2 regions of the Aminobacter sp. NyZ550 genome follow, and region 1 is predicted to be linked to the other one. Evidence: riboswitches for the same ligand, from Rfam matches in the RefSeq annotation. Region 1 holds a riboswitch; the other holds the start of a gene.
What was found. A riboswitch is a leader RNA that binds a small molecule or an ion and turns the genes downstream of it on or off. The one in region 1 is predicted to bind cobalamin.
Positions count from the first base shown of each region.

Region 1 (3,487 bases):
GGAATCGACGTCGTCGCCCGTGGTCATCTCCGGCACCGCCGAGCGGCCGACCCTGCACACGCTGAACGGCGCGCTGGGTGTCGAAAAGGCCGTCGGCAAGTTCCGCTTCGGAGTGACCGGCGAAGCTGTCGACGAAAGCTACAGCGACGCCGAACTGACCGACGGCACCACGCTCTCACAGAAGGACCGCGACTCCAGACTCTATACCGGCAAGGTCCGCGTCGGCTACGAGGTCTCACCGGCGTTGACGCCCTTTGGCGAGGTCGAATTCGGCCGCCGGGTCTATGACCTGCGCTTCGACACCGCCGGTTTCGAGCGCTCGTCCAAGCGTACCGGCGCCCGCGCCGGCGTCGAGATCGACATGGGCGAAAAATTCGGCGGCGAGATTTCGGCCGGCTGGATTTCGGAGGATTTCGACGACGACCGGCTGAAGACGGTTTCCGCCGCGACGATTGCCGCTGATCTCAGATGGTCGCCGATGCGCGGCACGATCGTCGGCCTGACCGGCGAAACCCTGGTCGAAGGTTCGACCACTGCCGGCGACAGCGGTTCGGTGCTCTACAACGGCCGCCTCAGCGTCGAACGGCAGATCCGTTCCAACCTGACTGCATTCCTCGCCGGCGGCGTCGGCTACCGCGACTATGCCAGCTCGAACGACCACGAGCTGAGGCTCAGCGCCGAAGCGGGCCTGACCTGGTGGCTCAACCGCTACGCCGGCCTGACCGGCAAGCTGCGCCATGAGACCTTCGACAGCACCTTGCCGTTCCGCGACGCCAAGACCAACAGCGTCTTCGTCGGGTTGAAAATCCAGCGCTAACCTGCTTGGGGCAAACCGCCGATCGCGGCGGCTGCGGCCCTCAAGGCCGTCTCCCCCTGCCCCGCATAGACCTCGCTCATGATCAGCTCGGCAAGCGGCAGACGGCATCCCCAGCCATGGCGCTCGAGATCGGGCTTGTCGGCGAATTCGCTGACGTGGCCGACGCAGAGATAGGCCACCGGCACGACGTGATCGGGAATGCCTAGCAACTGCTTCAGCGCCTCGCGATCGAGGATGCTGACCCAGCCGACGCCTATGCCCTCGGCACGCGCGGCGAGCCAGAAATTCTGAACTGCGCAGACGGTGCTGAAGAGGTCCATCTCGGGATTGTGCCATCGCCCGAGCGGAGAGTTTGCCGAACGGCTGCGGTCGCAGGTGATGACCAGGTTGAGCGGGCTTTCGCAGATGCCTTCGAGCTTGAGCTTGCGGTACAGCTGCCGCCGCTCCTCGGCGATCTCAGGCAGTTCCTGCTGCCGCGCCGCAAAGAACAGGTCGCGGACCCGCTCGCGTCGTTCGCGATCTCTGATGACGATGAAGTTCCACGGCTGCATGAAGCCGACCGACGGCGCGTGATGGGCAGCCAGCAGCAGCCGCGCCAGCACATCGTCGTCGATCGGATCAGGCAGAAAATGGCTGCGAACGTCGCGGCGCGTGAAGATGGCGCGGTAAACGGCATCCTGTGCGGCGATATCGAAACAGCCTGAAACGGCCTTCAACTGGTCAGCAAGCATCGCATATCCCCTGGCGAGCATGTCGGTTCCCTCCGCCTGACCATGCGGAGGTCGATGTCTGCCGGGCCGGTCTTCTGGCTCGAGTTCAACCCGTCTGCGGCGCCTTCCCGTTGGATGAACAGTGGCCTCTGCCGATACGGTCCCTCTTACAGCGTTGGGCACGCCACGGATTTGCACCGTGTTCCCGATTCTCCCGCATCGCTGCGGGCACCTGGCAGGGTATTTCTAGCGGCAGCAGCGGCCGAAAGCCATCGCACCGTGCGTCCAAGCCTGACGCACAGGCGACATGTGGCTTATTTGCCCAGCTTGATCTCGCCGAGCAGCCCTTCGATGACGCCGGCCATGCTCCTGCTGAGATCGGAGCGCGACAAGGCAAAGGCAACGTTGGCTTCGACGAAACCTTCCGGCGAGCCGCAGTCGAAGGTGCGGCCGCGATAATGATAGCCGTAGAACGACTGCATCTTCTCGAGCTTGAGCATGGCGTCGGTCAGCTGGATCTCGTCGCCGGCGCCACGCTCCTGGCTTGCCAGGATCTTGAAAATCTCCGGCTGCAGAATGTAGCGGCCATTGATGAACAGGTTCGAGGGTGCCGTGCCCTGCTTGGGCTTTTCCACCATGCCCTCGATCTCGAAGCCGGTGTGAACCGACTTGCCCTTGCCGACGATGCCGTATTTGTGCGCCTCGGCCGGGTCGCATTCCTGGACGGCGATGATGTTGTTGCCGGTCTCGGCATAGAGCTCGACCATCTCGCGCATGCAGCTCTTTTCCGACTGCATGATCATGTCGGGCAACAGCAGCGCGAAGGGCTCGTCGCCGACCAGCTCGCGCGCACACCACACTGCGTGGCCAAGGCCGAGCGGTACCTGCTGTCGCGTGAACGAGGTCTGGCCCGGGGCCGGCTGCAACCGCTGCAGGCGCTCCAGTTGCTCGGTCTTGCCGCGCTGGGCCAGCGTATCATAAAGTTCGAACTGGACGTCGAAATGGTCTTCGATGACCGCCTTGTTGCGGCCCGTGACAAAGATGAAATGTTCGATGCCCGCTTCGCGCGCCTCGTCGACCACGTACTGGATCACAGGGCGATCGACCACAGTCAGCATTTCCTTGGGGATAGACTTGGTGGCAGGCAGAAAACGCGTGCCAAGGCCCGCGACCGGAAAAACTGCCTTGCGAACTCTTTTCATTGCGTGGTCGTCCGATAGAGGGATGTATCGGACGCCAACTTTGCCACGCCCGAATTGATGAATACTGAATGCGTTCACATATTCGGCGACAGCGGGCAAGACCATTGATCACGCGATCTTGATTGTCCGAACAGCTAGGTGGACAATCCCTCAACCCGCTTTTCGTTCCCCAACGGGTCTATGGTAAACTGATTGATAACCGGCATCGGCGATGAATCGTGTTTCTGATCTCTCCAAGGAGGAAAGAATGCCCCTTCGCAAGACCGCCAAAGGCCTCCTGAGCGCCGCTGCCCTTTCGCTGGCATTGATGCTTCCGGCCGGCCCGGCGGCCGCCGAAGCCGGTTTCCAGCGCTGGGTGGCGAGCTTCCGCTCCGTCGCCGCAGACAACGGGATTTCCGGTTCGACCTATGACCGCGCCTTTCGTGGCGTGACCTCGGCCGACCCCGAAGTACTTGAAAAGGCCCGCTTTCAGCCCGAATTCACCGCGCCCGTCTGGGACTATTTCGACAATCGCGTCCATGACCAGTCAATTGCTGTCGGTCGCGAGATGGCGCGCAAGTGGAAACCCTGGCTCGACCGCATCGAGGCCAAGTATGGCGTCGACCGCTACATCCTGCTCGCCATCTGGTCGATGGAATCGAACTACGGCGAGATTCTCAAGAACGACAAGGTGATGCGCAATGTCGTGCGGTCGCTGGCGACGCTCGCCTATGGCGACCAGCGCCGGGCGAAGTTCGCCCGCACCCAGCTGATCGCGG
Region 1 is NZ_CP114190.1:2,008,772-2,012,258, reverse strand. It holds gene N7E70_RS09935 (outer membrane beta-barrel protein) at 1-817, shown strand, start outside; gene bluB (5,6-dimethylbenzimidazole synthase) at 814-1,569, opposite strand; cobalamin riboswitch at 1,596-1,778, opposite strand; gene galU (UTP--glucose-1-phosphate uridylyltransferase GalU) at 1,842-2,729, opposite strand; gene N7E70_RS09920 (lytic murein transglycosylase) at 2,977-3,487, shown strand, end outside.

Region 2 (3,487 bases), 800 kb from region 1:
GCCAGCCGCGCCACCAGCGCCTTCATGTTCTCCGGGCCGCCCTCGCGGAAATAGCCGAGCAGAGCGTCGAGTTCGGTGCGCGGCAGGGTCGAGGCCTCGATCAGCCTGAGATCCTCGTCGTGGCTTTCGCCCGGCAAGAGCGCCAGCGCGATGCCTTTTTCGCGCGCCATCGCGGCAAGCTGGTCGCAGCCGTAGCGCCACCAGTCGTGGCCGCCGAGAATGCGGACAAGGATGACCTTGGCGTGGCTGGCGACGCTGTCGATCCAGAGATCGACCGACATCGGATGGCGGAGGTCGCGCAGGCTTGCGAGCCGCATCGATGGCAAGTTGTCCGCATCCGCCTTCCAGGCGCCGGCGAGGCCGGCTAGATCGCTGTCGGTGAAGGACAGCGCCACCACATCCGCAGGCTTCTGCCTGAGGTCGACAGGCTCGATCAGGTCATCGAGCGAGGCGGAGGTGGTGGTGAGGATGTGCATCCCGGCTGTCCGGTTCAGCCGACTAGGATACGCTCGATGGCCGGGCGGTCGAGACCCTTGAGGCCGATCACGACCAGGCGCGAGCGGCGGTCGTCCTCTGCGGTCCAGGCACGGTCATAATAGTGGTTGACGCGCGGTCCGACGGCCTGCACGAGCAGCCGCATCGGCTTGCCGCCGACGTCGACGAAGCCCTTTACACGCAACACGTTCTCTTCTTCGGCGGCGGTGGCGACGCGTTTCGCCAGTTCGTCCGGGTTGGCGATCGACGGGATCTCGATGACGAAGGTATCGAAGTCGTCATGCTCGTGGTCGAACGCCCCGTCGTGATGGGTCTTGCGGTTTTCGATGTCGTCCTCGACGGCGAGGCCGAGGCCGAGCAGCACCGACGGATCGACCTTGCCATGCGCCGACGGCACGATCTTGACGGCGCGTGCCAGGTGCTCGCGCACGATGGCGGTGGCGCGGGCGTGGCCGGCTTCGTCGAGCAGGTCGCTCTTGGACAGGATGATGAGATCGGCGCAGGCGACCTGATCCTCGAACACTTCCTCGACCGGGTCGTCGTGGTCGAGCGAATCGTCCGCACTGCGCTGGGCGGCGAGCGCTTCCATGTCGGAGGCAACTTTACCTGCGGCCAGCGCAGGACCGTCGACCACGGCGATGACGCCGTCGACCGTCACGCGGCTCTTGACCGTTGGCCACTGGAAGGCCTGGACCAGCGGCTTGGGCAGCGCCAGGCCCGAGGTCTCGATCAGGATGTGGTCAACCCTCGGTGTAAGCGACAGGATTTGGTCGAGGGCAGGGACAAAGTCGTCGGCGACGGTGCAGCAGATGCAGCCATTGGCCAGTTCGACGATGTTTTCCTCCGGGCAGGTATCGACGCCGCAGCCCTTGAGAATCTCGCCGTCGATGCCGACATCGCCGAACTCGTTGACGATGATGGCGAGGCGCTTGCCCTTGGAGTTCTCGAGGATGTTGCGCAGCAGCGTGGTCTTGCCGGCGCCGAGAAAGCCGGTGACGACGGTGCAGGGAACGCGTTCGAGGGAGGCGGTCATGTATCTTCCTTGATGAGAGCAAGTGGTGGGATGCGCGCGACGAGGCCGCGCTTGAGGCTATCGGGACGGCCGCGCCAGGGGATCAGGCCGTCGGTCGAGGTGGCGAAGAGTCTTGCGCCGGCGACGAGATCGTCGCCCGACATGGTGTTGAGATCGCCGAAGACGTAGCTCCACGCGCCGTCGCGGATCAGGGCGGCGCTAAGGCGGCGCTTGCAGTTGCCCAGGCACTCGACGCTGCGCACGGCGATCTCGCCATTGGCGGCGAGGCGGGCGTGCTCGGCAAGCTGGGCGCCGGCGCGTGGATGGGCGTCGGACCCGGTTTCGTCGCGGCAGGATGAGCAGACGAGGATGGTCACGTCGCATGGGCGCGCGTCGGCTGCATCGCAGGATGCGTCGGCTGATGCGACCGGAAGGTTGTCGTCGAAATCCAAATCCAGGCTCCTTGCCCGGGGCACCCGCCAGGCGATCGGATCAATGTCTGCGACGGCAGGTCTCCTGGCTTGCGGATCGTCGCCTTCGCTCGCCTTCCCGGGAAAATCCCAGTGGTCTTCGAGCTTGGCTCTTCGCTCACAGTTGCGGGGACAGCCGCGGATTTGACGCCACCGGCGCGCACCGCATTCCCTCTTAGCCTTCGCCGTTGCGGGCGAAGGACCGTCTGTGGGCGATTTAGGCTTTCGCGAGGGGTGGAGTCAACGAGGCGGAGCGACCCGCAATGTCGCTCAGGCCGGGTCCGAGATCGCCCGCGGGCGTCACCTCGATGCTTTCGAGGCCGAGCCAGTCGCGCATCTGCTGGAGTTCTTCGTAAAGTTCGGCTGCGGTTTCCGGTGGCGCACAGGGCTCTGCATAGGCGGCGTGGACGCGCAGGATACCCGCCGGTCGGTCGGCCTTCAGGTCGATGCGGGCGACGATGCGCTCGCCCAGAAGGAAGGGCAGGACGTAGTAGCCGTACTGGCGCTTCTCAGCCGGGGTGTAGATTTCGATGCGGTAGCGGAAGTCGAACAATTGCTCGGCACGGGTGCGCTCGAAGACGAGCGGATCGAAGGGCGCAAGCAGGGCGCGTGCCTGGATCTTGCGCGGAATGCGCGCATCGGCGTGGAGATAGGCCTGCCGGTCCCAGCCTTCGACGCGGACGGGAATCAGTTCGCCGGTCTCGACCAGCTCTTCGAGCCGGCCTTTCATGTCGGCTGGCGACAGGCGGAAATAGTCGCGCAGGCAGATGCCGGTGGCGATGCCATGGGCGCGGGCGGAGATTCGCAAGAGATCGCGATGCGCATCCTCGGTCTGGGGAGCTGGACGGTCGTATATGCCGGCCGGGAGCACGCGCTCAGGCAGATCGTAGAGGCGTTCGAAGCCACGCCGCGAATGGGTGGTGATGCGGCCGGCCCAGAACAGCCATTCGAAGGCATGCTTTTCCTGGCTCCAGCCCCACCAGCCGCCGGAACCCTTGGCGCCCTCGATGTCGGAAGCGGCGATCGGACCGCGGTCGACCACCTGGCGAAAGATCTCTTCTATATAGGGCCTGTTGGCACGGCCGAACTTGGCAAGCCCGCCATACATCCCGTCCTCGGCCCGCGCCATGCGCCAGCGCAACAACGGAAAGGTCTCCAGCGGCAGCAGCGACGCTTCATGCGCCCAGTATTCGAACAGCATGCGCTTCTTTGGAGCCATGGCGTCGTCGAGCAGGGCCATGGGGTAGGAGCCTAGTCGCGAATAGAGCGGCATGTAGTGGGCGCGCACGACGGCGCTGACCGAGTCGATCTGCAGCAGGCCGGTGCGGTCGAGCACGCGCTGCAGGTGACGCCGCGTGATCGCGCCGGTGGGGCGCGGGTCGGCAAATCCCTGGGCCGCCAATGCGATGCGGCGGGCCGTGGCGAGTGAGAGTTTTTCCTTCATTGCGGCAAGCTATCGCAGTCTCTTGAGGAGTGACGCAAGGGCACGAGAATCGACCTTTGCTGCAAA
Region 2 is NZ_CP114190.1:2,810,709-2,814,195, forward strand. It holds gene cobN (cobaltochelatase subunit CobN) at 1-476, opposite strand, end outside; gene cobW (cobalamin biosynthesis protein CobW) at 491-1,528, opposite strand; gene N7E70_RS13795 (DUF1636 family protein) at 1,525-1,959, opposite strand; cobalamin riboswitch at 1,997-2,199, opposite strand; gene N7E70_RS13800 (winged helix-turn-helix domain-containing protein) at 2,195-3,421, opposite strand.
Region 2: another riboswitch for cobalamin. It lies ahead of N7E70_RS13795 (DUF1636 family protein); the one in region 1 lies ahead of bluB (5,6-dimethylbenzimidazole synthase).